Regions from separate parts of the Brevibacillus sp. FW301-21C12A genome, predicted to be linked through region 2. Evidence: predicted binding sites of a transcription regulator. Region 2 holds the regulator's gene; the other holds the start of a gene.
The links. Region 2 encodes LexA, which represses DNA repair genes until DNA is damaged. Its sites were predicted from a motif close to CGAACATATGTTCG; they were not measured.
Positions count from the first base shown of each region.

Region 1 (16,146 bases), on a different contig from region 2:
GCGCGCGCACCTCGAAGAGCGCGTAGCAGAGTACAGCAAGAGCAAAAACAAGGCAGATGCCACCTTCGTGGTTGGCGGTGGCGGCCTGACCGGGATCGAGCTGGTTGGCGAGTTCGCCGACATGCTGCCGAACCTGTGCCGCAAATACGGCGTAGATTTTGCAGACCTGTCCATCTACTGTGTAGAAGCAGGACCATCCATCCTCGCAGGCTTTGCCCCTGACCTGGTAGAGCGTGCGAAAACAAGCCTGGAAAAACGCGGCGTTCAGTTCCTGACGGGCGTTCCGGTAACTGAAATGAAAGAAACGACGGTATGCTTAAAAGACGGCAACACCATCGAAACCAAAACAATGGTTTGGACAGGCGGCGTGCAAGGCAATCGCGTAGTGGCGGAGTGCGGCATTGAAGTAAATCGCGGCCGTGCAACCGTTACCGAATACTTGCAATCCACTTCTCACCCAGAAGTATTCCTCGCAGGCGACAGCGCGGTCGTGATGGGACCAGAAGGCCGTCCATACCCGCCGACTGCGCAACTGGCATGGCAAATGGGCGAAGTGGTGGGCTACAACCTGTTCGCGCACTTCAACGGCTCCAAAATGGACACGTTCAAGCCGGTATTCTCCGGTACGCTGGGCAGCCTGGGCCGCAAAGACGCCATCGGCACCATCGGCGCAAGCCAACTGAAGCTGAAAGGCTTGCCAGCTACCTTGATGAAGGAAGCGAGCAACGTGCGCTACCTGACTCATATCAACGGCCTGTCCTCGCTGGCCTACTAATTCATACGAGTAACACGCACAAAACCCGGGATCTGGCATCCCGGGTTTTTCCTATTTCAGCGAGCAAAGGTGCAGATCACTCTGGCGGACTTATTTGTTGCCGCTCGGATCTTCGACGATGTTCGGGGATTGCGCCATTTTTTTGCCGCGCAGATCAGCGCCAAACTGATCCAGGCTGCTCGGCTTCCCGGCCGGGTGATTGTTGCGGCGCTCTGATTTGTCCGACTTTCCGCGTCCTGCCATCTGTCTTTCACCTCCTCTTCCTCAACCGCTTTTAGTTTGCGCGAAGCGCGCCAAGCTCATGTAACCCGAGTGAACCGAATCAGGTTGGGTGAAAAAAATTGGCGTTCAAGGATTGTCACAGCGGACGGTATCCGTTATAATGTCCTCTATGAAGAAACAACTGTTTTTCTCAGGAGGACACGACGGTGAAACGGGAAGAGAAGTTCTACTTGATACGATCTGACATCTTACCAGAATCTATCGTGAAGACGATCGAAGCGAAAAAGATGCTGGAATCCGGCGAAGTGGACACCGTGAATGAGGCAGTGGAGCGGGTGGGACTGAGCCGAAGTGCTTTTTACAAATACAAGGACGGTATCTTTCCCTTCAATGCCATGATGAGCGAAAAGATCATGACGATCACGTTTTCGCTGGAGCACATGTCCGGTTATTTGTCCAAGGTGCTCACGTACGTAGCAGAACAAGGCGGGAACGTGCTGACGATCAACCAGACGATTCCGCTGCAAGGGATTGCCAACATTTCCATGTCTGTCGATATGGCCAACCTGCGCGTATCCAGCACGGAATTTCTGGAAAGCTTGCAAGAAATCCCCGGCGTTCGCAAAGCGATGATCGTCGGCAGAGGGTAAAAGAAGGGTAGGAGGAGAGAAACAATGGAGAAGCAAAGCATCAAGCTGGGGTTAATGGGGTTTGGCACAGTAGGGACAGGGGTTGTCCGCATCATCCAGGCGCATCAGGACGACTTGCAAAAGCAGACGGGACTGGGGATTGAGATTACGAAAATTCTCGTGCAGGACGCCGAGAAATCCCGCAATATCAGTTCCATGGATAATCTGCTGACGACAGAACCTGCTGAGCTTCTGGATGATCCGGACATTGAGGTGATCGTCGAGGTCATCGGTGGCATCCATCCGGCGAAGGAGTACATTCTCGCAGCACTGGAGCGCGGCAAGCATGTGGTGACAGCCAACAAAGACTTGATGGCGCTGCACGGCGCTGAAATTTTGAACAAGGCGCAGGAAAAAGGCTGCGACGTGTTTTACGAAGCGAGCGTGGCAGGCGGCATTCCGATCTTGCGCGCGCTGGTGGAAGGCTTCTCCTCTGACCGCATCACCAAAATGATGGGCATCGTCAACGGGACGACCAACTACATTTTGACCAAAATGAGCCAGGAGGGGGCAGACTACAGCGACGTTTTGAAGGAGGCGCAAGCGTTGGGATATGCGGAGGCGAATCCTACCTCTGACGTGGAAGGCTTCGACGCGGCCCGCAAAATGGCGATTCTGGCGACGCTCGGCTTCCGCGTACCGATGAAGCTCGAAGACGTGGACGTCAAAGGAATCAGCAAAGTGAGCAAAGAGGACATCGCCTACGGCAAGCAACTGGGCTATGAGATCAAGCTGCTGGGCCTGGCGAGACGCGATGGGGAAGCGATCGAGGTGAGCGTGCAGCCGACAATGGTGCCAAAATCGCATCCGCTGGCTTCCGTCAACGGCGTGTTCAACGCAGTGTACGTTCACGGCGAAGCGGTTGGCGAGACGATGTTCTATGGGCCGGGCGCGGGCGAGCTTCCGACTGCGACCGCAGTCGTGTCCGACCTCGTTACCGTTGTGAAAAACAGAAAGCTCGGGGTAAACGGACGCGGAATGGTCGCTCCGTACAAAGAAAAAATTCTCAAGGACGACAGTGAAAAGCTGTCCAAATACTTCCTGCGGATCGTAGTGACAGACAAGCGCGGCGTTTTGGCGCAGATCACCCAGCTTTTGGCTGACAAAAACATTTCCCTGGAGCAAGTCATCCAGCAGCCGTACAACAATGGCGGCGAGGCGGAAATCATCATGGTGACGCACCTGTCCTCGAAAAGCGACATGGACGGAGTCATTGCCTACATGGAACAAATGGACATCGTGTCCAAGATTGAAAGCTGCTACCGGGTAGAAGGGGGAGACAAATAATGAGTTCGGATCGACAATCTGGCATCATCGCACGCTATCGGGAGTTTCTTCCGGTTACGGACAAGACACCGCTCATCAGCCTGCACGAAGGAAATACACCGTTGATTCACGCGCCAAACCTGTCCAAACAGCTCGGCGTCGAGCTGTACGTGAAGTACGAGGGGCTGAACCCGACAGGCTCGTTCAAGGACAGGGGCATGGTGATGGCTGTCGCCAAGGCAGTAGAGGAAGGCAGCAAAACGATCATGTGCGCTTCCACCGGCAACACGTCGGCTGCTGCCGCTGCTTACGCCGCGCGCTCCGGCTTGCGCTGCATCGTGTTGATTCCGAGCGGCAACATCGCCCTCGGCAAGCTGGCGCAAGCGATCGCGTATGGCGCGGAAGTGATCGCCATCGACGGCAACTTCGACGAGGCACTGAACATCGTGCGCGAAATTACGGCGAAAGAGCCGATTACGCTCGTCAATTCCGTCAACCCGTACCGGATCGAAGGGCAAAAGACTGGAGCGTTCGAAGTGTGCGACGCCTTGGCTGACGCACCGGACATTTTGGCGATTCCCGTGGGCAACGCCGGAAACATCACCGCCTACTGGAAAGGCTTCAAAGAGTACAAGGAAGCGGGCAAATCCAGCCGCTTGCCGCACATGTACGGCTTCCAGGCAGCGGGAGCGGCGCCTCTCGTGCTCGGACAGCCTGTACCCAATCCGGAGACGATCGCAACAGCAATCCGCATCGGCAACCCTGCGAGCAAGGATGGCGCTCTGAACGCGATCGCCGAATCGAACGGACTCGTCGACAGCGTGACGGACGAAGAGATCATGCAGGCGTACCAGCTTTTGGCGAAAAACGAAGGCGTCTTCTGCGAACCGGCATCTGCCGCATCGCTGGCGGGCATCATCAAGCTGCATCAGGCCGGAAAGCTTCCACAGGGCGTCAAGGTTGCTTGCGTTTTGACCGGAAATGGCCTGAAAGACCCGAACATCGCCCTGAAGCTCGTAGGCGAGGAGCCGCGCTCGGTGCCTGCGACACATGAAGCCGTCATGCAACTGGTTCGCCAGAGCGAAAGCGAAGTCGTGTCATGAGCGAGCAGCGCGTAAAAGTAACGATTCCCGCAAGCACAGCCAATCTGGGGCCGGGCTTCGATGCTTTGGGAATGGCTTTTCAACTGTATTCGGTAGTGGAAATGGAAGTAAGCGAGCGGACAACCGTCGAGCTGGTTGGAAAAGAGCTGGAAGGGACGCCAGCAGACAAAAGCAATCTGTTGTATCAAGTAGCCGCGGGCTTGTTTGCAGAAGCCGGGCTGGCAGTTCCGGAGCTGGCGATACGGGCTTCGAGCGACGCTCCCTTGACGCGCGGGCTGGGCAGCAGTGCCGCGGCGATTGTCGGCGCGCTGGTGGCGGCGAATCAGCTTGCCGGGGAGCCATTTACCCGCGAAGAGCTGTTCGCACGGGCAACAGCGATGGAGGGACACCCCGACAATGTGGGAGCCTCGATGTTTGGCGGCATCATCGTGGCGACCATGCCGGAAAAAGCGGGGGAGCCCGTCCCGTATGTTCGCTTCGCCCCTCCCGCCGGGTTGCAAACGCTCGTCGTCATCCCGGATTTCATGCTGGAGACGCAAAAGGCGCGCAACGTTTTGCCGCAGGTGTACAGCAAGGAAGATGTTGTATATAATGTGGGACATAGCAGTTTGCTCGTTGCCGCATTGGCACAAGGCAGACTCGACCTGATGGGACGGGCTATGTCAGATCGGCTGCACCAGCCGTATCGCGCTAAACTTGTACCTGGCTTGAACGAAATCCTGGACAAAGCGACTGAGCACGGTGCCGTAGGCGCTGCCTTGAGCGGCGCGGGTCCGACGATTCTTTGCTTCTTTTCTACCGCAGAAGAGGAGGGACGACTGCGCGCATTCGTGGACAGCGTGATGAAAGGGCACGGCATTACTTACCGTGTCATGATTTTGCAGCCGGACGAAAATGGCGTACAAGTAGAAATCCATCAGAGATAGAGCATAGTTGGATAGGAGAACGCCATGGAGAAGAAACTCGCTTTTCTCGGACCTCGCGGAACGTTCACGGAAGAGGCGGCCCGGTCTTTGACGCAAGACCAGCCGATCTCGCTCGTTCCGTACCCGAGCATTATTGATGTGCTGAACGCCGTTTCCAACAAGGAAGTGGCATTCGGGGTTGTGCCGATGGAAAATTCCATCGAAGGAACCGTCAACTCCACCCTGGATTGGCTCATTCACGAAGTCGACTTGCCGATTATGGCCGAGCTGGCGCTGCCGATTACGCAAAACTTGCTGGTGGCAAAAAGGGAGCAGCCGCTGCCTTTGTCTGCGATTACGAAAGTTTTGTCGCATCCGCAGGCGATCGCGCAAAGCCACAACTTTTTGCGCGAAAACTTGCCGCACGCCCAGATCGAGTACGTGAACAGCACGGCGCTGGCAGCGAAAACCGTGAGCGAGCATCCCGAAGAGCCGTGGGCTGCTGTCGGCACCAGGCTGAATGTGGAGATTTATCCGCTGGAATTCGCACGCGAGCAAATTCAAGATTATTCGAATAACTACACCCGCTTTGTGCTCGTCGGCCAGGAACCGCTTGCGCTGCCGGCGTCTGCGCGCGAAAAGACGACGATTCTCGTCACGCTGCCGGAAGACTTCCCGGGGGCGCTGTACCAGGTGCTGGCGGCGTTTGCCTGGAGAAAAGTCAACTTGTCGCGGATTGAATCCCGCCCGACGAAAAAAGCATTGGGAAGCTACTATTTTGTCATTGATATCGAGCAAAAAATGGATGATGTCCTGCTGCCGGGAGCCTTTGCCGAGATTGAAGCGATCGGCTGTCAGGTGCGCCAGCTTGGAACGTATCCGTTTTATATGCAAAAAGCCAATTTTTAGAAATTGGCTTTTTTCTTTTCTCTCCCCCGTTCAAGAAAGCCAAGGCGTAAAGGAGCAAAACGCCCATGGGTGCATACCATGGTAGGGAGTTTTTACGCAAGGGAGGAGAAACATTGAGGATTCACATCGTACAAAAAGGCGAGAGCATGTGGAAGATCGCCAAAAAATACGGCGTCGATTACAAGGAACTGCTGCGCTTAAACAGCCAGATCAAAACTCCCGACACGCTCTATCCCGGAGCGAGAATCAAAATTCCGGCAAAGCGCGTTCCTGTCAGACCACAGCCACGAACAACGCCTCACCCGATGAGCGAGGCGGCTCCATATGTAAAAGAACGGCCGATTACCGAGCCTGAGTCGGAGGAAGTTCCGCTGCAGATTGAGCGGCGTCCGATCGAGCCGGAAGAACAAGAGGAAGAGGTGCGGATTGAATCGGAATCCAAGCCAAGAGTGAGTCCGGAGATTCCGTTTACGCCGCCAGCGAAGGAAAGGCCCCCGGCTTCGCCAACCCCGTCTGTGTCGCCAGAGACGATCCGGCCAACGCCAACGCCTGCACCGCTGCCGGAGAGGGTCGTTCCGCCAAAGCCACCCGGACCGAACATCAACCTAGAGCCGCAGAGGCCGCCAGTGCCAACGACGCCAGCCCGGCCTGTCGTTCCGCCCGTGCAGCCAACGCAAGTAAGCCCGTATATTTACCAGCCTCCCAGCCCGCCGAACATCGCGATGCCGAACGTACCGCCGCTGCCGCCTACACAGATCAGGCCGCTTCAGCCGCAGACACCGCCTGCGATCCAGTGTCCGCCATGCCCGCCTGTTCAGGCTCAGCCAAACATCCCACCAGGCCAGGTGAGGCCGTTTTCGCCGATGCCTCCGACACAGGTGCGCCCTCTGCAGCCAATGCCGCCACAGCAGGTACGCCCGATGCCGATGCCACCGAGACCGCCGCAGCAGCAAGTGCACCCGCTGCCGCCTGCGCCAAAGCTTCGGCCATGCCCGCCTGTGCGACCTTGCCCGCCGTGCGCGACTCCGAGAATGCCGCAGCAGCCGGGAAGACAACTGGTCAGTCCGGAGCAGATGGGGCCAGGGCCATGGCAAAGGCCGTTCCCAGGTCCAGGCCCGGGACAGCCGATGTTTCCCTACAGGCCGTTTGTCAGCCCGTGGCAGATGATGCCGCCATTCCCGGGGATGATCCCGTTCGGAATGCCGCCGATACGTCCGATGCCGCTTCCAATGCCGCTGTATCCGCTGCAACCGATGCATCCGCCCATGCCTATGCCATATCCACCGTCTCCGCCTAGACAGCCTCGCGCGAAGCTGCCTGTTTGCCCAGAACCAGTGGAGTCATCGTCATCATGTGAGTGTTCCTCGGCCAGCCCGGAGTACAGAAAGCGCAGACGCGTGAGAAGCAGCCGTGGCCCGCAGCCGTTTCACAACAACATGATGTTCCCGCCTACCCAGTGCGTCGCCTCCATGCCAGAGCAAGGCGCATGGCCAAACTGGGGAGACGGGCTCGATGAATCCTCTTCGTACTGAGAGGGACGGTTATGAACAAAGGACTCATACCAGCGATCGAAAAAGCTTTTCGTTGTGAGGTGCACGGGGTTAAGCCTAAGAGGAACGTCAATCTGCTCAAAACAGACCGGGGACACTGGATCATCAAAGGGTATAAGCAGTTGGAAAAAGCAGTATGGGTCACGGAGTTAGCCGATGCCTTGAGGCAAAAGGGCTTTGTTCACACGGTGCACTACGTCTCCGATGCGGAGGGCGCCAAAATTTTTCCTTACGAGGATCGTTATTACACGATTATGAAGCTGATCGACGGCGAGGAAGCCGACAACGCGTCGCTCTATGACGTGAAAAAGACAGCGGAGACGTTGGCGCGCTTCCATGTCGCGGCGCAAGGCTTTCCCGTCTCCCATTCGTATGCGTACGAAGGAAAGCCGAACTTGCTGGATAAATGGGAAAGCCGCCTGGAATACTTCGAGCGGCTCACCTGGATGATTGAGCAAAACGGCCCGCAAAACAAGCTGGAGCAAATCATCGCCCACTCGGCTGATGAAGTGCTGCGCGACGGCCAGCAGTTGCTGCAGTCTGCCTACAAGCTGCCGTTGACGCCGGAAATGTTCCTGGCCATGGAGAGAGGTACGCTCGCGCATCGGGACGTTGCCAGCCACAACTTTTTGCTCACCCAGCGGGGCAACTGCTATCTCATCGACCTGGATACGGTCGGCCACGACATTCAGCTCGTCGACCTCGTCCAGTTGATGTCGCGCATGCTGCTGATGCAGGACTATCGGATGGAATCGTTCGTGGAAGCGATGGAGGCATACAGCAACATTAACTATTTGAGCGACACGCAAATTTGGACCGTTCATCAACTGCTCCGTTACCCGGACAATTTTTTGCGCGAGGTGACAGGGCTGTACAGCAGGCGACCAGGCTACCATATGCGCGGCGTCCTGCAGCTTGTCATGCTAGAGGGAAAACTTGCCCAAAACCGGCAAAAGTTTTTGAATGACGGGGAGCGCATCTTCCAGCGTTCGCCGTGGGGAGAATATCATTTTGTCGGGTAAATTGCTCTTTTGTCCGCTCGGATTGGACGATACGAAAAAAACATCCCTCTTGCAAAAGAGGGATGTTTGTCTTGGAGACGCTAAGCTTACTTGGAAGCTGGCTTGGACAGGTCGATAGCGAACTTGGCAAAGCCGGATTCCAGTTGGCCGATGAATTTCAGGTTGGGCATTTTTTCGGCAAAAGGCTTCGCGTCTGGAGAAGAAGTGAAGGTTACGTTCACTTTTTCTTTGATTGGCGCAAACGTCCAGTTGTTGTCTGCTGCCGGGTTGATGTCTTTTTGGCTCAGGATGTAGTCGATCACTACTTGGCGGTTTTCATCCGGAGAATCGATGACGATGTTTTTGCCGTCCAGGCCAGGGAAGTTGCCGCCGCCGCCTGCGCGGTAGTTGTTGGTGACGACGATGAACTTGTCTTCCGGTTTGACTGGTTTGCCGTTGTAGGACAGGTTTTTGATGCGGTTCGCATCTTTGTTTTCCAGCTTGCCGTCAATCGCGTATTTGGATGGCTGTGTCACGTCGATTTGGTAGGTTACGCCATCAATTACGTCGTAGTTGTAAGTAGGGAACGCTTCGTTTATGAGCGGCTGCTCTTCTGTTTTCTTCACATCAATCTGGTTGAACTGGCCTGCGGAGCGCTCCAGCCATTCTTGCAGTTGGGAGCCGTTAATCAGAACAGCCTTCAATGTGTTTGGATAGATGTACAGGTCAGATACGTTTTTGATGGCGATCGTGCCTGCAGGGATGTTGGTGTAGTAGGATGCGCCGTTGCGGCCGCCTGCCTTGAATGGAGCTCCTGCGGACAGAACCGGAATGCCGTCGTATTCTGTGCCTTTAATGTTTTTCTCTACGAACCATTTTTGTGCATTCGTCACGATCTGGATGGATGGGTCATCCTGTACCAGCGCGAAGTAGCTGAAGATAGGGGAAGACGTTTTCCCTACAGCGGAGCGCACCCATTCCACGGTGTGGTCGTGGTCTTCTTTGACGGCATCGAGAACGGCCTGATCTGCATCTGCCAAGGAAGCTTTGTTTGTTTTGTCGTAGATCGGAATCGTTTTGGTAACCGACTCAGCCACTTTCCATTTGCCGTTTTCTTGCTTCAGCGTCAGGTCGATCACGCCGAGGTTGTTGCCCCAGTAGCCAGGCATGACAGCCGGTTTGCCGTTGATAGTGCCTTTTTCGCCGTCAACGCCAGGGATGTTTTCAAAGCCAGGTCCCGGGAAGACGAGGTGGGAGTGGCCGAACAGGATCGCGTCAATGCCTTCGACCTTGCTCAGTTGGTAGCTCGCGTTTTCCAGGTTCGCTGCCGGTTCAACCGGGCCGATGCCGGAGTGCGGAACCGCTACGATGATGTCGGCACCTTTTTGCTTCATCTCAGGGATGAACTTTTTGGCGCTTTCCACAATGTCTTTGGCGATCACTTTGCCTTCCAGGTTCGCTTTGTCCCACTGCATGATTTGCGGCGGAACGAAGCCGATGACACCGACTTTCAAGGTTACTTCTTTACCGCTCTCGTCCTTGAACTTGCGCTCGAGGATTTGATAAGGAGTGAACATGTTTTTGTCGTTGTTCGGGTTGTTATCCTTGTCGTCGATGTAGACGTTGGAGTTGATGTAAGGGAATTTCGCGCCCTTCAGGCTGCGATCCAGATGTTCCAGACCGAAGTTGAACTCGTGGTTCCCGATGTTGCCAAGGTCGTAGTTCAACAGGTTCATCGCTTTGTAAACCGGGTGAGTTTCTCCGTCTTGCAGCGGATCGATTTTCGCTACGTAGTCGCCCAGCGGGTTTCCTTGCAGCAGATCGCCGTTGTCGATGAGGATGCTGTTTTTCGCTTCGTCTCTCGCTTTTTTAATCAGCGTAGCGGTTTTGGCGAAGCCGAACTCGTCCGTGGCTTTGTCTTGGTAATAGTCGTAGTTTACGATGTTGGTATGGATATCGGTAGTTTCAAGCAGGCGGAGCTTCAGGGTGGAGCCAGTTTCGGCGCTCACAGGGGTAACAGGGAACGTGAGAGCGCTGACAACTAAAGAAGTGCTGAGGAGAAAAGCGGTCAGCATTTGTTTGTTTGTCTTTTTCATTTTTTGGTTGACCTCCAATAAGTTCACAATAAGTGCCAAGCAAAAATAGTTTATCACTACAATCTGTAGATTGGTAGATAATTGTAGGTTAAGATTATTAAATTTTGTCTATTGACAAAAAAGATATAATGATTGCTCAATTTGCCGTTTGCCCGCGATAAATTTCTCGCCAATTACGAATCCTTGAGAGATTCACGTATGTCCCCCTTCAAACATGGCAAAACTAGGAAAAAAGGTATAAGAAGGGGTTCATCAAATCATGCGAAAAAAATGGATGGTGTACGCATCGTGGGGCGCTGCGCTTCTCACCGGTGTCGTATTGGGCATCCTGCTGGCAGGCAGCGGAGGCAGAGAGAACGGACTGCTTCAACTGCTGCATACAGACATCGGCAAGACGGCAACGGTGGCAGGAAAGCCGTATGAACTGGTGTTGACCCGCAGCTACTTGTGCGGCGTCCGGGATGAAGAGCGTCAACCGATCGCCGCAGGCCATTTGCCGGAAGCGATGGGGGATTACAAAGGCTGGGAGATCGTGACAGCCGATCCGAGCAAAATGATTTTAATGAGAAGGGAACAGGACATTTCTCCCGCATGCAAGGAGAACGGCCATTTCGGCTTGTCGGCGGACGGAATGCTGACGCTGTTTCACGGGGTTCCCGCCGAGCAGGACGTCATCCAGACGTTTTACCGCATCAACACGGCAAAAATGGAAGCGAGCCTGCCAAAAGAAGAGCTGGAGAGCTTGAAGCGGGGCATCCGCATTCGCAATCTGGCAGAGTATAACAGCGTCCTGTCGACGTACGGGGAGTTTCAACTGGATGGCGACTAAAGCGAGCAGAGGAAAAAGTCGGCGATCCCGCAGGGGGAATGGTCGGTTTTTTTCGTGCTGCCGTACTGTTGTGCTGCATTTCGTTACAAGTCTACAGCGATAATCCGCCACTTGTCCCACGGCGTGGAGCGGCGCAGCAGAAACGTCCACTCTTCGTTCCGTTCATGGTTGTCATGCGTGAAGTAAGTCAGGTGGACGTGGACCTCCGAGAGCAACGGCCCCCGCTCGTCAGAAGGAATGACGATTTCGGTCTTGCGGACGGAGGCTACGTCAGACAGCCGGGCAGGCAGCGGGAAGCCGTCTGTCGTCATTTGCAGCACGTGGTTGTCCTGTTCGTGCAGGGCAGTGAGGAAATACCCCACCAGCTCCTCGGCAGTAGCGCCTGTGATCGTCGTCGCAAGCGAGCCGGACGCTTTTTCGATCATCAGGCTGTGGCTGGGATCGGGCTCCTTGCGCTTGTGGGTCGAGCTTCCGAAAAAGTGGATGCAAAAATGGCCGGGAAAGTCATTGCCCGCGATCGCCCCTGCACCGTGCGGCATGCCGTGCATGGAGGCGGCAAAATAAACGCCGTTGACCTTGACGAGAATCGCTCTGCGCTTCCATCTCCATTTGCCCTGGTAAATCTTTTTCATCGTCTGCGTATCTGTGCGCGTCAGCGGCTGCACATCGGCATGCCTGCTGCCCGCACGGCGCTGGACGTGGAACCGCTCGCCAGTCTCCAGGTCGATGACGGTGGCGTACTCCATGCGGCCGAAGGTGTGTTTGACCTGCTCCCACGGCGTCGCTTTGGCATAATGCACGCGTTCCACCTGCGCGACAAGCTCCTCGATTCGCTGGTGAACATCCGTCGGCAAAAGGTATTGCAGCGGCTTGTTGCTTTCAAACAAATTCCCGTCGTGGTCGTACACAAACTGGCGCTTTTTGACGGTCAAGGTGGCGCGAACCCAGTGGGGATTCACGAAAGCCGGAACCTTTTTTGCGGCAAACAGCCGTTTGACGAACGAATGCTGGGCGCGAACATTGAGCGTAGAGTGAAAAGGCGAAGTCGGCGATACAGAGACAGAAACGGTAATCGGTTCTTTGCCTTTCGCCTGGGCGGGCTGCTTTGCGCAGCAGACAGAGAAGAGAAGCGTGACGAGTAAGAAAGCGGCTAGTAAACGTCGCACCGAATCAGCACCTCCACCCTATATGGTTTCAAGACGAAACGGCGGAAATGAGCTGTAAATCTTGGCATCATAAGGCCGGAGGCGGGACGCCATACTGTACTCATACGGCGATCGAAGGAGGAATCTTTTCTTATGTCTACCATGCCCAGAGGTAGCTACAAGGACCAGTTCCACCAGCGTTTGTACGTTCAATTGAACCAAGGACACAACAAGCTCAATTACCAGCAGATCAACCGGATCCAGGAGCAGATGCAGAGCGGCGTAGATGAATACGCGCACATGCAGCATGATGTGTCGGACTCACTTGGAATGAACAAACACTAAAAGCGACGCCGTATGACCCGTTCCTTTTGGCAGGAGCGGGTTTTTGCATGGAAATACACGTTCGCTTTTCGAGCGCTTTGTGATACAGTAGAGAGTAGAAACTTTGCACACGGAGAGAGAGTGGACCATGCGCATTTTAGGAATCGACCCTGGCATTGCGATCGTTGGGTTTGGGGTTCTGGATAAACAGGGTAGCCAATTGCGTCCCGTCCAGTATGGCAGCATTCAGACAGAGGCAGGCTTGCCCGTTCCGCTTCGCTTGAAGCAGATTTTTGAAGCGATGCAAAGCCTGCTGGAAACGTATCGACCGGATCAAATGTCAGTAGAAAAACTGTTTTTCAATAAAAACGTGACGACGGCCTTCACGGTGGGGCAAGCGCGCGGCGTCATCCTGCTGGCGGCGGAGCTGGCCGGAGTGCCTGTGTATGAATACACGCCGATGCAAGTAAAGCAGGCGGTGACCGGCTACGGCGGGGCAGAGAAAAAGCAAATACAGGAAATGACCAAGCTGTTGCTGCGGCTGAAAGAAGTGCCGAAGCCTGACGACGTGGCGGATGCATTGGGCATTGCGATTACGCACGCACAGTTTCGGGCGTTCATCTCCATCTCGGAAGGAGTTCAAAAATGATTGATTTTGTGGAAGGGACACTCTGTTACCTCGATTCAGAATACATAGTGGTAGAAGCCGGAGGGATCGGGTATCGCCTGTTTTGTCCCAATCCGTACCAGTTTGTGCGCTACGAAGGCAGCAAAACCAAGCTGTACACGCACCATCACGTCCGCGAAGACGCGATATTGCTCTACGGTTTTGCCACCCGTGACGAGCGCGACCTGTTTCGCAAGCTGCTCGACGTGAACGGTATCGGGCCAAAGGGCGGCCTGGCGATTCTCGCGGCGGCGACTCCCGAGCAGTTGGTCATGGCGGTGCAACAGGAAAATGTGACCTACTTGACGAAGTTTCCTGGAATCGGCAAAAAGACCGCGCAACGAATCATTCTCGATCTCAAGGACAAACTGGTCGGATACACGCCATCGGCGATCCTGACCGTCGCGGCAGGCGATCTGACAGCAGGCGAGCAGGCGGTTTCCGCGTTGAACGAGGCGCTCGACGCCTTGACGGCGCTCGGCTACTCGGACGGCGAGCTGCAAAAAATCAGAAATGCGCTGTCGGAGAAATCAAAAGAGGGCGATAGTGTGGAAAAGCTCATCAAACAAGGGCTTGCCCTGCTCATGAGGGGGTAGGATTTTGGATCAGCGAATCATCACGACGCATATGAACTGGGAAGAAGATGCGGCGGAGTTGAGCCTCCGTCCTCGTTATTTGAATGAGTATATCGGACAGCAGCACGTCAAGGAAAACTTGAAAATTTTTATTGAAGCGGCGAAAATGCGCAAGGAATCGCTGGACCACGTCCTGCTGTACGGACCGCCGGGACTGGGCAAGACGACGCTGTCGCAAATTATCGCCAACGAACTTGGGGTGAACATCCGCACGACGTCCGGACCGGCGATCGAGCGGCCAGGCGATCTGGCGGCGATTTTGACCAACCTGCAGGAAGGCGACGTGCTGTTTATCGACGAGATTCACAGGCTGAACCGGAGCGTCGAGGAAGTGCTCTATCCGGCCATGGAAGACTTTGCGCTCGACATCATCATCGGCAAAGGGCCGAGCGCGCGCAGTGTGCGCCTCGATTTGCCGCCGTTTACGCTTGTGGGCGCGACGACGCGGGCAGGGATGCTCTCTGCGCCGCTGCGCGACCGCTTCGGGGTGGTGAACCGCCTGGAGTTTTACACCGTTCCCGAGCTGACCTTTATCGTCTCTCGGGCAGCGGATATTCTTCAGGTGATTATTCGCGAAGGCGGCGCGGAAGAAATCGCGCGTCGCTCGCGGGGAACTCCGCGCGTGGCGAACCGTCTGTTAAAGCGTGTGCGCGACTTCGCCCAGGTAAAAGGCGAGGGCGTCATCACGACGGAGATTGCCAAAGAAGCGCTGGAGCGGCTGCAGGTAGACGCCTGCGGACTGGACCATATCGACCACAAGCTGCTTCTCGCCATCATCGACCGCTTTGACGGCGGTCCGGTCGGGCTCGATACGATTGCCGCCACGATTGGCGAAGAGGCGCAAACCGTTGAAGACGTGTGCGAGCCGTATTTGATGCAGATCGGCTTCATGCAGCGGACGCCGCGGGGCCGCGTGCTGACCCCGAGCGCGTACCAGCACTTTGGGCGGGAGATGAAATCGTGAATCCAATAGCCAAGCTTCTCATTATCGGCGGAGCCGTGCTGATCGTCATCGGCTTGCTGTGGCAGGTGGGCGGCCGCTTTTTGCCGCTGGGACGCCTGCCTGGGGATATTGTGGTGGAAAAGGAAAACGTCAAATTTTACTTTCCGGTCGTGACGTGCATCGTCATCAGCATCGTGCTGTCTCTTGGGATGTATTTGTTTCGGCTTTTCAAATGAGGGCATTTGCCTTGCACACATAGCCTGTTTGTACGCCATCGGAGCTGTTTCGTCCGGTGGCTTTTTGTTTGCGTCGCCTGGTCCCATTTTGCGGGCGAGGGCAGGAAAATCGCCTGTGATTGTCGAAAAAGATGGGAGTACATGCCAATTTTCGACGAGATGAGATCAGGAGAAAGGAAGGACGTTGGACGACATGAAGAAGTGGATGGGGAAAGTCCTTTCGGTGAGCCTGATGACAGTTGCTCTAATGGGAGGACCAGCGCCGGCCGAGGCGGCTTCTGAACATATCCGGGTGGCGCTCTTTGTGGATACGGGCAAAGGCTACAGGGGAGTTGTTCCTTCCGTTACGCTGACTGCTGAAAAAGGAATGGAAGTGACGTTAGCAGGCCCGGAAGGCAAGATCGAGTTGCCAGAATTAAAAGGGGAAGCTGCCCGTTACCGGGTGGATGAATATCATCTGATCGTGGCGCAGACGCCAGACTGGAACCAAGCGCAGCAAATCGCTCAGCTTTTGAGCCAGCGCAAATATGAAGGCTCGATTCAGGTGGCGAAACGAGGCGGACAAACCGTTTACCAGGTTGTCAGCGGTACATACGACACGTATCAGGCAGCGGCCAATCAAGTGGCGGCCGTGGCCCAGGCGACGGGGCAAAAGCCGGTTGTCCAAGGCCCGCTCCGGCTGGAAGCGGGGCAGTTCAAAAGCTTGAGCGAAGCCCAGAAATGGCAGGAGTCGTTTGAGCAAAAAGGCATCCCGGCGTACCCTGTGCTGTTGTCAAACGGCGAAAAAGTCAAATACGCGGTCTGGATCGGCGACGAGGTCAGCCAGGAAGCGCTTGCGGCATTGGCGCGCA
Region 1 is NZ_JBYTBG010000009.1:58,740-74,885, reverse strand. It holds gene AC3WQH_RS08405 (NAD(P)/FAD-dependent oxidoreductase) at 1-775, shown strand, start outside; gene AC3WQH_RS08400 (hypothetical protein) at 866-1,018, opposite strand; gene AC3WQH_RS08395 (ACT domain-containing protein) at 1,204-1,647, shown strand; gene AC3WQH_RS08390 (homoserine dehydrogenase) at 1,672-2,973, shown strand; gene thrC (threonine synthase) at 2,973-4,055, shown strand; gene thrB (homoserine kinase) at 4,052-4,981, shown strand; gene pheA (prephenate dehydratase) at 5,006-5,869, shown strand; gene AC3WQH_RS08370 (LysM peptidoglycan-binding domain-containing protein) at 5,983-7,401, shown strand; gene AC3WQH_RS08365 (phosphotransferase) at 7,413-8,441, shown strand; gene AC3WQH_RS08360 (bifunctional 2',3'-cyclic-nucleotide 2'-phosphodiesterase/3'-nucleotidase) at 8,528-10,516, opposite strand; gene AC3WQH_RS08355 (BofC C-terminal domain-containing protein) at 10,776-11,345, shown strand; gene AC3WQH_RS08350 (hypothetical protein) at 11,429-12,511, opposite strand; gene AC3WQH_RS08345 (hypothetical protein) at 12,644-12,835, shown strand; gene ruvC (crossover junction endodeoxyribonuclease RuvC) at 12,963-13,463, shown strand; gene ruvA (Holliday junction branch migration protein RuvA) at 13,460-14,077, shown strand; gene ruvB (Holliday junction branch migration DNA helicase RuvB) at 14,082-15,080, shown strand; gene AC3WQH_RS08325 (DUF2905 domain-containing protein) at 15,077-15,295, shown strand; gene AC3WQH_RS08320 (SpoIID/LytB domain-containing protein) at 15,480-16,146, shown strand, end outside.
Region 1: the regulator LexA is predicted to act here: its motif matches at 12,886-12,899, upstream of ruvC (crossover junction endodeoxyribonuclease RuvC).

Region 2 (16,146 bases):
CGATGAACAACTACTCGAACGTATCAGTTTTATCAAGATCGCGCAGCAAACAGGCTTTAGCATCCAGGAAATCGCGATTTTGCTAGAAGGTTTTGAAACCAGTGGACCACTGTCTGAGCGCTGGGAACAAATGGCGAAGCAGAAACGCTCCCAACTTGAGGAAAGAAAAAAACAGCTTGATTGGATGATACAAATATTAGACAGCGGGCTAAGCTGCAAATGCCTTACGTGGTTGGAATGCCTGAAAAAAATAGAAACTACGGGTTCGCGATAGGAAAGGGCTGGGCGAGAAATGATTTCAAGAGAACAATTAGAAAAGAATCAAGTGTGGCTTTATGCGTTCCTGCTCGTGATTGCTGCTGGATTCGGGTTGTTATGGCCAGAATCAGGCGAGAGCCTTGATCGTACGATTTCGTTCGTGCTTGCCATCTTGATGTATGGAATGTTTGCCCAAATCCCTTTTTTTCGTTTAAAAGAGGCACTCTCGAATCGAAAGTTTATGTATGCGCTCCTTCTCGTCAACTACATAGCCGTACCAGTCCTTGTCTGGGGGTTAACGCGGTTTCTTCCGGCCGATCCAGCAATCTTGTTAGGGGTATTTCTTGTTTTGCTTACCCCCTGCATTGACTATGTGATTGTCTTCACCCATCTTGGGCGTGGGAACGAGAAACTCGTGTTGGTTTCAACCCCGATCCTTTTTGTCACCCAAATGCTTTTTTTGCCCGTTTATCTATGGCTTTTTATGGGCGAGAAAGCAGCAGAAATCGTGAGTGTCGGGCCATTTCTCGAAGCGTTTTTCGGGCTTATTGTCGTCCCGCTGATTCTTGCTCTACTTACGCAATGGTGGTCAACAAGACAACCACGGGGAGAACGGTTTCTTGATGCGACAGCATGGCTGCCTGTGCCTTTTATGGCGCTAACGCTTTTTGTTGTCGTTGCCTCGCAAATTGCCAAACTGTATAGCTCTTTTGATTCGATCATCCAAGTGATTCCTGTCTATGCAGCATATATGGCGATTACACCGATTATTGCGCGGATTGTTTCCCATCTATTCCGTTTGGATACCGGAGCAGGGCGAGCTTTGATTTTTAGTGCAGGCACGCGTAACTCTCTGGTCGTTCTTCCGTTTGCACTGGCGCTGCCGGAACCGCTAAACGGAGTGGCGTCGGCAGTGATCGTGACGCAAACCATTGTAGAGCTGATTGGGGAGCTAGTATATATTCGGCTGGTTCCAAAGGTGCTTTTGCGAGGGGCGGAGGGAATTGCGGAGAAACAAAAGTGATTCGTTTACATAAATGAGTTAGTAGAACATTTTTTATTGGGGTTTTAACGAGGCTGATCCGCTCCTGCAACCAAGAGTGGGAGCGGATCAGAAGGAACTGGCGATTTCCTGCTTTCCGGACTAGCTAAAAAGAGAGAAAGCAGAAGCTACCATGAAAACAGCACTCAAGCTGCTTATAATGAAAATAGTCCCTCTTGTTCTTTTTTTGACCAGAACGGATTGAGCCAGGAGGGAATCCGAGCATTGTTGGCGAGGAACTATTTCTGGCGCTTTTTCACGAACAGCACAGCGCTGGCAGCGACGACGCCTGCGAGGTAAATAATTGCGTACGATATGGCGCGCAAATAAGACAACTCTGAAGGAGTTCCGTTATAAATGGCGGTAGTAGCCGAGACGAGGATGATGCCGATGACGTAAACGGCCAGCCCGATCAAAATGCTTTTTCCCATGTCAATCTCTCCTTTGTGGCCTAGCTAGTGAGAGCATAACATGAATAAGGATTATTTTCTATTTTTTGTAAAGGGTACAAAATCAAAAAGATAACATTGTTTCTTATAGGAAAGGAACCTTTATGAACCCGCAACTAAAACAACTCCTGCTCCACTTCGACGACGCAGCCGAATGGTATGCCCCGAAAGACTTCGATTACCGAAAAGAAATGCAGCAAGTAAAAATGGTAAAAGCCCGCTTGGAAGCTGAAACAGACAACCGTTTCGAACTGGACGACTGCGTACAGGACGCCTCGTTTTTCGCAGAGATGTACATCCTGGAAAAAAGCCAACACGATGCGAAAGCGAGCGGGGGAAGCTATGCGATGTGCTACGAGCTGGCGATCCGCTTTTCGGCCTTTGGACGGTTCGTGACGATCCTTGGTGCTTTTGACGAGACGGGAAAGCAACCAGACATGAACCGCATCATCGCCACGCTGCAGGAGAACGGCTACCGCTACATCCCCGCAGACGAGCTGAACACCTTGTACGATGGGAAAAATCAAGCGATGATCGGCGAATACACCTGGTGGAACCGATTTTTCGACTACTTGTAACAGCCGCATCCTTCTTTTGCCCGCCGCTTTGGACGAACCATTTTTGTCTAGCGGGGCTTAACCTATCCGATCCACGTACATTCAGTTCGCCCGGCATGCCGAAACAATCGTTATCTCGCTTCCGACCGGCCTATCTGGCTGTACCATGCTCAAGCCAATGGAAGCTGAGAGGGCAGTTCCCCCGCCTAAACAGCGAGTGGCGGAACAGTTTGGATGTACTCGCCACGCTGGCAAAATAAGAGAAACGCTAGCAACTCCCGTGAAAAAGATTAACCTCACCTAACTTTGGTCAGGAGACAGCAAATAGAGAAGCAAAGTATAGTAAAGGTACCCGAAAGGAAAATCCTCCCTTTCCGTTGATGGACGCCATTGTCGATGAAAATCGCCCTCCTGATGGCGTGGCCTTTGTGGAAGCTCCATTTCTCCGCGCAGTTTTCGCAAAGATAGCGGGCTTCATCAAAGATTCGGTCAAAAGAACGAATGCATCCTCTCGCCCGTTTGCCGTCAACTGCCCCTTGAGTTGCTTGAGGGGTATTTTTTATGAAAACGGCTCCTTGTTCGCTAAGCTTGAACAAGGAGCCGCCACTGTTTTTCGCGCATGATCGTGTTTCTGCTCATTTGACCATCGTAGCCAGAAAATCATGCAGTTTTTCCAGCGAACGAATATTTTGATTGCAAGTGACGCTGTCTTGACACAAGTAGTTTCCTTTTTTCAAATACGTGCCGTTGCCCGCCCCCCGCGCTTCCAGGACGAACATGCCGATGTCGGTAATTTTGTTGCAGATCGCACAAATCCCTTTTTTGGGCAGGGGAGTAAAAACGCCGTGAATGCCGATCAGCTTGTCAGGGTAGTAGGCGATCATGTACTTTTTGTCTGCCCCGCTGTCGAACCAGCTTACATACGACGTCTCGGCATACGGGATTTCCGCTGTCGCAGGCGGCTTGAGCTTCTTGACCTTCGGGAACATTTTTTTGATCGCTTGCTCGGTCAAAGCGGGAAAAGGGATGATATACGGCGAGAGCCGCAGCAAAAACTGTTTGGCTTCGTTCTTTTCCTTGATGGCTGCGAGTGGCGCAAGCAGTTGTTTTTGTTCCTCTGTCATGCCGGGGAAGAGCTGGAACACGGATTCCTGGGCGATTTCTTTGCGGGCCCGGATGACGTTAGGGTCTGTGCTGCTTGTGTATGCGTTCAACAAGGTTTGCACCTGTGCTTTGATGAAGTGATAGTGGTGGGGTGAAATAAATGGTTGCATCTTTCTGGTTCCTCCTTGCAGCGTACTCCGTCAGGCGTGAGGAGTTGTGATGGTGTTTGTACCTTCTACTGTAAAAGGAGCGGAGTGCGCTGCAAAGGGAAAGAACGATTGTAAAAAGAACTCGGCATAGGAAAAGCACTGACCGTCTCGTGGACGCGCCAGTGCTTTTGTCTATTTGGCATACACAATCTTTTTGATCGTTTCCGTCGAGAGAAAGTACTGCTCGGCCAGCTCCTGGATGGAGGCGCCTTCGCGAAAAGCGTTGCGGATCGCGCTGTTGCGTTCATCCAACTGTTTTCTGCCGCCGGTCCGGGTCCCCCATTTGTGATGGGCCGTCTTCGGTTTCGGAATGTAGATGATTTCTCCCTGCACGTACTTTTGGATTTCTGCGATCAAGGTTTCTGGCAGCATGCTGGCTGCATTCACATATTTCATTTCCGCTCGCTCCTTATTTTTAAAGTGAAAAATAAGGGGCAAAGCCAGGAAATAAGAAATGAGATACGTTAGAGAAGGCGATGAATTGTCTAAACGACTGTCCACCTCATGCAAAGTATCGCCTTATTCCCAGGCTTTGCATGAGACGCTGCAGTATCTGGCAAACCAATTCCATTCACCAACCACACACCCCCTCGTTCGCGTTTTCTCCCTGCGCGCCGCCAAGTGCCCGCGCAGTAGTTCCCATTATAAATCATCTGTCCGCCATTTGCACCGCGGCTCTGGCGATTTTTTCGCCACGCGCGCGCCGTCCGCCTATGCGACAAAGGAGCGGGGGACTCTTTACCTGGTCACAAGAGTGCGGAGCTGTTCTTCCGTCCACTTTTCCACATCCAGCAGCGCCTGGTATGGATCGTCTCCCGGAATGTTAAAATAGGAGGCAAAAGCAGGTTCGGTTTTCAGGCCGTCTTGCTTGAGCTGGCGGATGGCGCGGAGGGCGTCAGCGCCACCGAGCAGCAGCAAACGGTGCTCGACGACCATGTGCCGATACGCATTTTGCTGTTCGACCGGGCGCGGTTGGGCAAACAGCTCAAACCAGAAGCCGCAGGCAAAAAACGTAATCAGGCAGGTGGGCACGCCTTGCACGAGCAGACGAGCTTCCTTGTAGCCTTCATACGCCGCATACGAAGCGCGGACGACGTCGGCAAACTGCTCGAGGTGGTGGCACTCGCAAATAATGTCCAGATCGCTGTCCGCAATGTCGATGTCCAGAGGGATCGTACCTGCGAGCACGGGATCGAACGCTTGCAGCCGCTGCATGACCGCGGATTGGGCGATGGCCTGGCCCGCAGCTTTTTGTTTCGGTGTCCCGTTGTGCAAATAAGAGAGGTCGCGCCAGTTTCGCGTCATAGTAACCCTCCGCTTTCGTTAAAATAGGCAGGTACTCCTCGCAGACGGCCTCACGGATTCGCAAAAGAAGAGTGCAACTTCAATCGGCTTTTTCTCGTATTACCTATGTGAGAGGAGTGCATAGAGAATGGATATTGTTCTTTGGATTATCGTGTTGGTGCTTTTCGCGCTAAGTATCGCCGGTATATTTTTGCCAGTACTACCCGATACGATTTTACTGTGGGCAGGCTTTTTGCTCTACCACTTTTTCATAGCCGATCCGGGAGCGGGGTTGCCAGCGTCTTTCTGGTGGGGGATGGTGGTGCTCAGTATTTTGCTGTACGGTGCGGATTTGTTGACCAACATGTTTTTCGTGAAAAAGTACGGCGGCTCCAAATGGTCTTCGGTGGCTGCGGCCGTAGGGATTGTTCTCGGAATCTTCGTGTTCCCGCCGTTCGGGATGCTGATTATGCCGTTCGTGCTCGTGGTGCTGGTGGAGTTGCTCGTGCAAAAGCAGCCGATAGAGAAAGCGGTAAAGGCAGGCTTTGGCTCGCTGATCGGCTTTTTGGGAAGCGCAGTTGTCAAAGTCGTGTTGCAGGTGAGCATGATCGTCTGGTTTTTCCTTGCCAGATAAATATAATGATAGAGACGAAAAAGGACAGCGGAGGCTGTCCTTTTTTCATGCGCTGGAACGATTAGTGGATGAGGCGATAGACGCCAATGACTTTTCCGAGAATGGTGACGTTGTCCAAAATGATCGGTTCCATCGTCGCGTTTTCCGGCTGGAGGCGGAAGTGGTTCTTCTCTTTGAAAAAGCGCTTGACGGTCGCTTCGTCTTCTTCTGTCATGGCGACGACGATATCGCCGTTGTTGGCGACGTGCTGCTGGCGCACGATTACGTAGTCGCCGTCCAGGATACCGGCGTCGATCATGCTGTTCCCGGAAATCCGCAGCATGTACACCTTGTCTGAAGTCACGATATTTTCTGGAAGCGGGAAGTACTCTTCGACGTCCTCAATCGCGGTAATCGGCTGCCCGGCGGTTACTTTCCCGATGACGGGAACGCGAACGACAGAGTCCTCGAAGTTGTCCTGGAAGCGGTCTTCCTCAGACAGCAGTTCGATGGCGCGAGGCTTGGTAGGGTCGCGGCGGATCAGCCCTTTCTTTTCCAAGCGCGCCAGATGACCGTGCACAGTAGAGCTGGAGGCAAGTCCGACAGCTTCGCCGATTTCGCGGACGGATGGAGGATAGCCTTTGTCCCGGACTTCCTTGCGAATAAATTCGATTATGGCTTGTTGTCTGCTGGATAATTTTGACATAGAGAGACACCCCTGATTTCTCGAACATGTTTTCCTATATTATACCATGGGAGCTTGCGTTCGACAAACATAAGTTCGATTTTGATGCGAACAGGAATTTTTGACAGGGTAAATGCATTTGATTCGACAGCATCGGCCAAATCTCGAAAAAAGCGCGGGCGGGCGGCCGGAGCCGTAAGTTGCAGCCGTTCCATTGTAATAGAGCCGGGCTAACTCCAAGTCGGCAAACAGTTCCATCGTCGCGGAGCCGGGCTTACGTCGAGCCACAAGCCGCTCCACTGTCGCAGAGTCGAGCTCACGTCAAACCGCCAGCCGCTCCAGTACCGAAGAGCCGAGCTTACGCCAAGCCACAAACCGCACCAACGCGGCACACTTGGACTTCTGTTCAGGCAGCAAGCAACCAGCTAGAAACGAGCTAAATCCACCCCAATAGAGTCGCCCGGCAGCGTCATCCGAAGCAAAAACGGCTGCGCACAGCAGCTCCGCGCGAATTTGCGAGACGGCGGTTTTTGTATTGACATGAACATATGTTCTCATTTATGATAGGGATACGAACTTATAGAACGTATGTTTGCAGGGGGTCATATTATGAATGCCATGTCTATCCATAACCGTTTCGAGAAAAAGCAGCCTCGCCGCGTCCGTTTGGGCATCACGAGAGGACAAGCTATTTTGTTTTTGCTGACGTTCTCTCTCTTTTTTTACTTGCTTACCGAACTGGTGTTTGCCTCTTCTGCGCATAAAGAGCCGTTAAAAGGAAAAGAAGTGACCGTTCGCTCCGGCGACAGTCTTTGGACGATTGCTGTGCGCCATCATCATTCGGAAAAGGTGGATGTGCGCGATCTGATTTTCGATATCAAAATGGCGAACAACCTCGACAGCAATCTCATTTATCCGGGGCAGACCTTGTTCATCCCGGAAACGGACTGATTCGAGCACTTGCCCGCCATCCGCTCTCTTGCCAGTTCCGACTGATATGATATAATAAAGCGGCATTACTACAGAGTGGGAGGAACCGGAACGTGGTATCTGACGCGGAAATTAAACGAATCAACGAACTGGTCAAGAAATCTCGCGAGGTTGGCTTGACTGACGAGGAGAAGCAGGAGCAAAAAGCTCTGCGCCAAAAGTACATCGATGCGGTCAAGATGTCGCTTCGAGCGAATCTGGATTCCATCCGCTATGTGGAAGATCTTGAGGAAAATCGTCCAAAACAGTAAACTTACTTGTATTGATACGGCAGACATCCTTGCTTGACGCTCGGGTGTCTTTTTGTTCCTGACGACTTCTGCCAGTTTTGCAATTGAGGAGGGGGACCAATGGCATGGGTGGCTGTAGCGGTTGGGGGAGCAGTCGGCTCGTTGCTTCGTTATGTGCTGGCGCTGGTTGCCAATCAGCCGGGCTGGCCTGTAGGCACGTGGCTGGCGAACATCATTGGCTCGTTTGCCATCGGCGTTTTGTTTGTGATCGGCAAGGAGCGGGGAGGCTTCTCGCCTGAGCTGTATCTTTTGTTTACGACAGGTATTATGGGCGGATTCACGACGTTTTCCACATTTTCGCTGGAAGTGGTTTCGTTCTGGGGAGAGGGACAATGGCTGCGCGGGCTCGTTTACGCCCTGCTCAGTATCGTGGTCGGCCTGCTCTCTTGTGCCGCGGGAATCTGGCTTGCCAGACAAATGCAATAACGACCATCACATTGATAAAAGACGAGAGGGGGGATGGGTGTGAGTACCCAACACCGCGATTACGAGGCAGAACAAAACAAGCTGGATGAGACGATTGCATTGATCGATGGGGAGATCGCTCGGCTGCGCGAAGAGATTCGGGAAGCGACCGACGATTACGTCAAGCAGGTCGTGAACGCAAGCAAGGCAAAAGACCTGCGTTATTTGGAGGATCACGGACGCGACAAGCCGTACTTTGGCCGAGTCGATTTTCTCAAGGACGAGGTTTACGAGCTTGACCAGGTGTACATCGGAAAAAGAGGGATCGTCCGCAGCGATACGTTTGATTCGATCGTCGTGGATTGGCGAGCGCCCATTGCCAGTCTCTATTATTCCGGAGAGAGCAAGGATGCGTTTTACCGGATGGGGCGCGAGATCGTGCGCGGCGAGGTGAGATTGAAGCGCAACTTCGCAATTGAGGACGGAAAAATCGTCGGGATTTACGATGGCGCTGTAAAAGAGACGATCAACCGCGAGATGGGGCACCCGGACGAGTTTTTGCAGGAAGGCTTCATCGACGAATTTTTGAACGCCAATCTGAACTTGACGAATGACAGCCGCTTAAAAGATATCGTCGCGACGATCCAGTCGGAGCAAAATGACATCATTCGCGCGGAAAAAGATCGGCCGATCGTCGTGCAAGGGGTTGCGGGCAGCGGAAAGACGACGATTGCGCTGCATCGGCTGTCGTACCTGATTTACAACTACCAGGATACGATGATGTCGAAAAAATTTATGGTGTTCGCCCCGAACCGGATGTTTCTGACGTACATATCAGAGGTGCTACCCGAGCTTGGCGTCGACGATGTTCAGCAATCGACGTTTGTAGACTGGGCGGCGCGGCTCGTGAAGCCGCTCATGCCCAAAGGCTGGCGGATCGTGAGCCCGGACAAACCGCTGCAGTTGTTTTTTGAAGAAGGGCAGGACGAGCGGGAGCAGGAAATCACCCGCCATCGGCTGCGTTTCAAAGGCTCGCTGGCGTGCCGGGAAGCCATGGAAGAGTACATACGCTACGTGATCGAGACGAGAATCCCGTTCAAAAAACTGAGTTTTCTTTACAACAAGACGAAGCAAGTGTTCTCCATCCCGGGCGAGACGATCCGGCAGTTTTTTCTGGAGCAGTTCGGGTCCTTGCCGTACCATCGACGCGTCGATGCGCTGCGCAAGCATTTGAAGCAAGAGATGAACAAGCAACTATTTTCGCATTTGCGCGAGCGAAAAGTCGACCTCGACAAGCAAGGGCTGGCCAAGTTTGAAAAAATGCTGGAGCAAATTTTGGATACGTACCTCGTCTCCTTCCCGCGGCTGGACATTTTCGAGTCGTACCGCGAGCTGATCGCAGAGGAGGAGCTGTTGCGCAAGCTTGTCCCTGCGGACATTTCCGACGAAGTGGTCCGCGATGTGAGCCGGTCTTCTGCGGCGCTGTTTGCCCAGGAGCGGCTGGAAGCGGAGGATATCGCGCCGCTGTTGTATTTGCAGCATATCATCGAAGGGATGAACAAGGCCGGGCATTTCGACCATACCGTCGTGGATGAAGCGCAAGACTTGAGCGCGTTGGAGATTGCCGTGATTGCGCTCGCGACGAAGCGCCACTCGCTGACGATTGTCGGCGACATCGCCCAAGGCATTCACAGCTACCGCGGCATTCACGCGTGGGAGGAGCTGACCCAGGGTATTTTCGAACAGCTTCGTCCCGCCTACTACACGCTGGCGCAAAGCTATCGCTCGACAGTTGAGATCATGCTGTGCGCCAACGAAGTGCTGCGGCAGATTGAGCTGCCGGAAGCCGTCTTGGCGAAGCCCGTCTTGCGCCATGGCGAAAAGCCAATCATGGTCGAGGCCGATTCGCGCGCCAAGCTGTGGACGGAAGTCAGCTCCCGGGTGGCCGCTCTGCAAAAGGAAGGGTTGCAAACGATCGCGATCGTCACCAAGACGATTCAGGCGAGCAAAAAGGCGCACAAGGCGCTTGCAAAGAGCATTGCCGATTTGACGCTGCTCGGCAGCAAAGACAACCAGTTTCCGGGCGGCGTAACCGTGATGCCTGCCTATTTGACAAAAGGCTTGCAGTTTGACGCGGTCATCGTGGTCGATGTGGATGCGTATCAAAACAACGAGTGGGACGCGAAGCTGCTCTACGTGGCGATGACCAGGCCGGTGCATCGCCTCGTGCTGACGAAGATGGCAGGGGAGCAGGCGCCACTGCTGGCTGAGCTTTCGCCCGAGCTGTACACGCAGGCTTGAACGTGGCAAATAGTAAAAACCCCTCTGGCTGAATAAGCAGCAGAGGGGTTTTTGCGTGTGTGGCTCAAAGCGATTAATGGTCGCCTGTGTTTCCTTTGGACGGGTTGGTGATGACGAAGCCTTCTTGCGGCAGATACAGGTAGTCGACGATGATGCCGTCCAGAAGCGGCTCGTCTTTTTTCACGACAACGTCGATTTCCTTGTCAGTGGAGACTACTTCATCCTCTTCGGTCGGTTTGTCCAGCGCCAGGCCGTAGTGTGCATGATCGCCGTGCGCGTGAGTGATATAGACACGCAGCTTCAGGTCTTTGTCTTCTTCCTGCTCCATGATCGTGGTCAGTTGCTTCGCTGCATTGCGAGTGATCTTTACCTTCATCGGTCAAGTCTCCTAACTGTATGTATGTGAGTTTCTTCTCCATCTTAGCAAAGAGGGAATTGCAGTTGCAATGTGGAAAGTGTTCTGGAACATAGAGTTGCTAGACGAACATGCGGAAGGGGACGCTTTTATGAAAATGGATTTGCGCAGCGATACCGTCACGAAACCGACTGAAACGATGCTTCGCGCGATGGCGGAAGCCGAAGTGGGCGATGATGTTTATCGCGAAGACCCGACGGTAAACCGACTGGAGCAGCTTGCAGCGGAACGGCTCGGGAAGGAGGCGGCCTTGTTTGTCACCAGCGGCACACAAGGCAACCAGGTCGCTGTGCTGACCCACTGTGTCAATGGTGACGAGGTGATCGCGGAAGCGGAATCGCATATTTTTTATTACGAAGGGGGAGCGATGTCGGCTCTGGCTGGCGTGCAAACCCGGACACTCGCGGGAGAGCGCGGTGCCTTGCGCCCGGAAGACGTGGAAAAAGCGATCCGCGGCAACAACATTCATTTTCCGCGAACGAAATTGATTTGCCTGGAAAATACGCATAACCGGGCTGGAGGCGCGGTGGTCACTGTCGAGCAGATGAAGGGCGTCTATGACGTGGCGCAAAAGCACGGGATTCCGGTTCATCTAGACGGGGCGAGGCTGTTCAATGCGGCGGTCGCCCAAGGAGTCGACGTTTGCGAACTGAGCCAATACACGGATACCGTTCAAGTTTGCCTGTCCAAAGGGCTGAGTGCGCCCGTAGGCTCCATTTTGGCTGGGGACCGCGCTTTTATCGAAGAAGCGAGATGGTGGCGAAAAAAGCTCGGCGGAGGCTTGCGCCAAGCGGGCTATTTGGCTGCGCCGGGAATCATCGCCTTGACCGAGATGGTCGAGCGGCTGCGTGAAGATCACGAGCGGGCACAGCAGTTGGCCGCAGGCTTTCGCAAGCTGTCCCTGACTGTCGAGCCTGTCGAGACGAATATCGTGCTGGTCAGGACCGATTCGATCCAGGAGACAGCGGTTGACTTTTTGCAGCGGCTCGCAGACAGAGGGGTGTTGGCGGTCGACTTCGACGAATACGTGATCCGCTTTACGACGCACCGTAATATCGACGAGCAAAGCGTCGCCAAAGTGCTGGAAGTCGTAGAGAAGCTGCTGGGAGCAGCGAAGTGTTCCGGGTAACGATACAGGCTGTTTGAGCGAGAGCGAAAAGCCAGTCCAGCACCAGACAAGGGGCGGACTGGCTTGTTGCTTGGGAAGCGCCGAAGAAATAGAACGAATTTTTTGGCAATATGTATAAAAATCTTTCGCCGCTAGCACATGATTTTCTACCAACTCGTCCGATTCCTTTTTTGCGGTGATGCGATAGCATGGTGGAGAGTAAAAGACTGTCAATCAGTCATCTTCGCGAACTCGACACAGACGAGGAGGACGCGAGAGTTGAAGAAACGAACAGGCGCGCTATTGATTGGGTTTCTGATTTTTCAATTCGTTGCAGGCTGTAGTTCGTCCCAGCCGTCGGCAACTGACAACCAGGGCACAGAAACAACGAAATCCGAGCAAGCCAAAACGCAAGAGATGGTCTTGAACTGGAATGCGGAAGGGGGAGAACGCCGACGGCAGACCCGGGCCTGGCATCAGACGGGACTTCCTTTGACGTGATTACGGCCTGTTTTGAAGGGCTGACGCGCTACGGGCCTGACGGAAAGATTGCGGGAGCGCTGGCCGAGAACTACTCCGTTTCCCCCGATATGCTGACGTACACGTTTCAATTGAAAAAAGACGCCCTCTGGTCCAACGGTGATCCCGTCACCGCGCACGATTTTGAATTTGCCTGGAAGCGCAATCTCGACCCGCAAACAGGCTCGGAGTACGCCTACATGCTTTATTTCATCAAAGGAGCGGAAGAATTTAACACGGGAAAAGGAAGCAAGGATGCCGTCGCGGTCAAAGCGCTCGATGACCACACGCTGGAAGTGCAGCTCAATTCGCCCGCGCCGTTTTTTTACGAGCTGACCGCTTTCCCGACGCTGTTCCCGCTGCACCAAAAAACGGTCGAGTCCAATCCGGGCTGGGCGGCTTCTCCTGAGAACTACATCGGAAACGGCCCGTTCAAGATGGATGTTTGGGAGCATAAAAACAAGCTGGTGCTGGTCAAAAACGACAAGTACCATGACAAAGACGCGGTGAAGCTGGACAAGATCGTCTGGAGCATGATTACCGACACCAACACGTTGCAAGCGCTGTTTGATTCCGGCGATCTCGATTGGGGCGGCCACACTGCCTATACGCTGCCTGTCGATTTGCTGCAAAGCTTGCAGGATGAGGGCAAAATTGTGCTCGACCCGTATCCGAATACCGTAGCGGTTACGTTTAATACGACCCAGCCGCCGTTTACGAACAAAAAAATTCGCCAGGCGTTTTCCTACGCGATTGAGCGCCAGCCGTTGGTCGACGGAATTGTCCTGCCGGGTGTTCCCGCTGCCTACGCCTGGGTGCCGCCCTCGATGAAGCTCAGCAGCAACGATTACTTCAAGGAAGATGCCGCCAAGGCGACGGAGCTGCTCGCAAGAAGGCTTGAAAGAGCGAAAAATAAATCCAGAAAGCCCCCGTCTGTCCAAGAGCGGCTCTTGCGGCATGGCGGGGGTTTTTCTCCGTCGTTCGCGTGTATTTCCCTTCTTCCAAAGAAATACTATAGCCATTGACTCTTGAGGGAAAAGAGGGATGAACATGATATCGGCCAAAGAGCGTGAGCGGCTGCAAAACCAGATGAAGCGCGACGAGAGCAAGATCGTCAACATCGTTCTCCAAAATGCGCAGCAGGTAGCAGGAGAAATTGAAAAAGCCACCCACCAGGGCATTTACATGGTAGATGGCCGTTATTACGGATACGAAGAGATCAAGGAAATCAACGGCTCGCTCTAGCCGAAAACGGACACGTCGCCAAGCCAGCCGAGTCTGGAAGCGGCTACAGGCGCGGCGGCGGGAAAAAGTGGCGAAGGGCATCCGGCAGCTCCTTTTGCCACAGGCCCCAGACGTGATTGCCCGGCTTTTCGGCATAGGACAGGTTGGCCTGTTTGGCCGTGAGCAGCTTTTTCGCTTCCCGGTTCCATTCGACGAAGTCAAACGTTCCGATATGCGTCTCCACGGCGGTTTCGTCCAGTCCCACGACCATCCAGATGCGCAGCCAGGACAGGCTCTCGCGGCTTTGGATGGCGTCGAGCGTCGGCTGGAAAAAGGCTCCCGACAGCGCAAGCACCTGCGAAAACAGCTCAGGCTGGTCCAGGGCGAGATGCAGCGCCACAGTGCCTCCGAGCGAATCGCCTGCAAGCACGCGGGACGCTTTGTCGCGCCTAACGGGATAGCGCTCCTCGATGTACGGCAGCAGCTCTTCGCAAAAAAAGCGTTTGTACGCTTCGTTTCTTGCGCCGACGGGGGAGTATTCGCTCGTCCGCTTGCTGCGGTCTACCGAGACGCCGACGACGAGGAACGGCTCGATGCCTTCCTCCAAAATGAGCTGGTTGGCGATGGTAGCGATTCGTCCCATCGTAAAAAAGTCATTCCCGTCCTGGCAGTAGACGACAGGATAGGACAGAAGCTCGTTGTAGCCCGGCGGGAGGTACACTTTGACCGAGCGGGGAGTGTCCACATGAATGCTTGGCACTTCTTCTTTTATGATCGTTCGTTTTACATATTCAGACATCGATTTACACTCCTGTTTGCTCAAATGTAAAACTAAGCCTTGAAAAAAACTGATACAGCTTTTATAGTAAATGATAACAGAGAGGAAATAAACCCTGTAATATCAATACTATAACACATTAAACAGACAATTTGTCTGCAGTATAACAGGGTGGTGCAAACGGCGCTGTAAGCCCTTTCTTGCACGAGACAACTTTTCTTCTGCTTTTTCCATTATTGGGGACACTTCCGACATCGTTCGCACTCGCCGCCATTGATTGAGCATCTGCTCGGTGAAACGCGGCAGGGCGCACGGCAGGCAGGAAGCCCCTTATTCTAGTGACGAGGTGAATGAGATGAGCGTAACCACTGCTGTTGAACAAACAGAGAACAACGCCCCGCTGCAAATTCTTGCACCGGACGGTACGGTTGTTCGTCCTGACTTGATGCCTGAGCTCTCTGATGATGAGTTGCGTGAACTGATGCGTAGAATGGTCTTTACCCGCGTGTGGGACCAACGCGCTATCAGCCTGAACCGTCAAGGTCGTCTCGGCTTTTACGCGCCTGTAGCGGGTCAAGAAGCAAGCATGATCGGCTCCGAGGCAGCGCTTTCCAAAGAAGACTTCATCCTGCCAAGCTACCGCGACATTCCGCAAATGGTATGGCACGGTTTCCCTATGCACAAAGCGTTCCTCTACTCCCGCGGACACATCGAGGGTGGACGGATTCCGGAAGGCGTCAACGTACTGATGCCACAAATCATCATCGCTGCGCAATGTACGCAAGCGACAGGTGTGGCGATGGGCTACAAGCTGCGCGGCGAAAAGCGCGTGGCGATCAACTACTTCGGTGACGGGGCAACCTCCCAAGGTGACTTCTACGAGGGCATGAACTACGCAGGCGTTTACAAGCTGCCTGTCATCTTCTTCTCGCAAAACAACGGTTACGCGATCTCCCTGCCGTTCGAAAAGCAAACGGCTTCTGAAAACATCGCCGTAAAAGCAGTGGCTGCCGGTATCGCCAGCGAGCGTATCGACGGTATGGACATCCTCGCTGTTTACTACGCGGTGAAAAAAGCGAGAGAACGCGGCGTGAACGGCGAAGGCGCGACACTGATCGAAGCGCTGACCTACCGCTATGGTCCACACACCATGGCAGGTGACGACCCAACCCGCTACCGCTCTGGCGAAGAGCAAAGCGAGTGGGAACTGCGCGATCCATTGATCCGCTTCCGCAAATTCCTCGAAGGCAAAGGCCTCTGGAGCGAAAAAGACGAGGAAGCTGTCATTGAAGAAGCAAAAGCAGCAGTTGCGGACGCGATCAAAAAAGCGGACGAAACGCCGAAAATGAAAGTGACCGAACTGATCGATGTAATGTTTGAGACACTGCCGCCTGCACTCGAAGAGCAAAAGGCAGAATTCCTGGCGAAGGAGTCGAAATAAGCCATGGCACAAATGACAATGGTTCAAGCCATTACGGATGCAATGCGCGTAGAGTTGAAGCGCGATGAAACCGTACTTGTCTTCGGGGAAGACGTAGGGAAAAACGGCGGGGTATTCCGTGCGACAGAAGGTTTGCAAGCTGAATTTGGCGAGCAGCGCGTATTCGATACGCCGCTCGCTGAGTCCGGAATCGGTGGACTGGCTGTAGGCTTGTCCATCAACGGCTTCCGTCCTGTAGCGGAAATTCAGTTCTTTGGCTTCGTTTTTGAAACATTCGACGCGATCGCTTCCCAGGCGACTCGTATGCGCTACCGTTCCGGCGGTCGCTTTTCCAGCCCGGTAACGTTCCGCTCCCCATTTGGTGGCGGCGTGAAAACACCTGAGCTGCACGCTGACTCCCTGGAAGGCTTGATGCTGCAAACGCCGGGTCTGAAAGTGGTTATCCCTTCCAACCCGTACGATGCAAAAGGTCTG
Region 2 is NZ_JBYTBG010000001.1:102,265-118,410, reverse strand. It holds gene AC3WQH_RS00640 (MerR family transcriptional regulator) at 1-274, shown strand, start outside; gene AC3WQH_RS00635 (arsenic resistance protein) at 293-1,282, shown strand; gene AC3WQH_RS00630 (hypothetical protein) at 1,540-1,731, opposite strand; gene AC3WQH_RS00625 (hypothetical protein) at 1,854-2,327, shown strand; gene AC3WQH_RS00620 (FusB/FusC family EF-G-binding protein) at 2,942-3,580, opposite strand; gene AC3WQH_RS00615 (CD3324 family protein) at 3,752-4,015, opposite strand; gene AC3WQH_RS00610 (DUF4269 domain-containing protein) at 4,358-4,924, opposite strand; gene AC3WQH_RS00605 (DUF456 domain-containing protein) at 5,052-5,537, shown strand; gene lexA (transcriptional repressor LexA) at 5,599-6,222, opposite strand; gene yneA (cell division suppressor protein YneA) at 6,811-7,152, shown strand; gene AC3WQH_RS00590 (DUF896 domain-containing protein) at 7,245-7,442, shown strand; gene crcB (fluoride efflux transporter CrcB) at 7,542-7,907, shown strand; gene AC3WQH_RS00580 (UvrD-helicase domain-containing protein) at 7,947-10,187, shown strand; gene AC3WQH_RS00575 (HesB/IscA family protein) at 10,261-10,563, opposite strand; gene ltaE (low-specificity L-threonine aldolase) at 10,694-11,731, shown strand; gene AC3WQH_RS00565 (hypothetical protein) at 11,990-12,211, shown strand; gene AC3WQH_RS00560 (peptide ABC transporter substrate-binding protein) at 12,208-13,254, shown strand; gene AC3WQH_RS00555 (hypothetical protein) at 13,274-13,474, shown strand; gene AC3WQH_RS00550 (alpha/beta hydrolase) at 13,518-14,252, opposite strand; gene pdhA (pyruvate dehydrogenase (acetyl-transferring) E1 component subunit alpha) at 14,587-15,672, shown strand; gene AC3WQH_RS00540 (alpha-ketoacid dehydrogenase subunit beta) at 15,676-16,146, shown strand, end outside.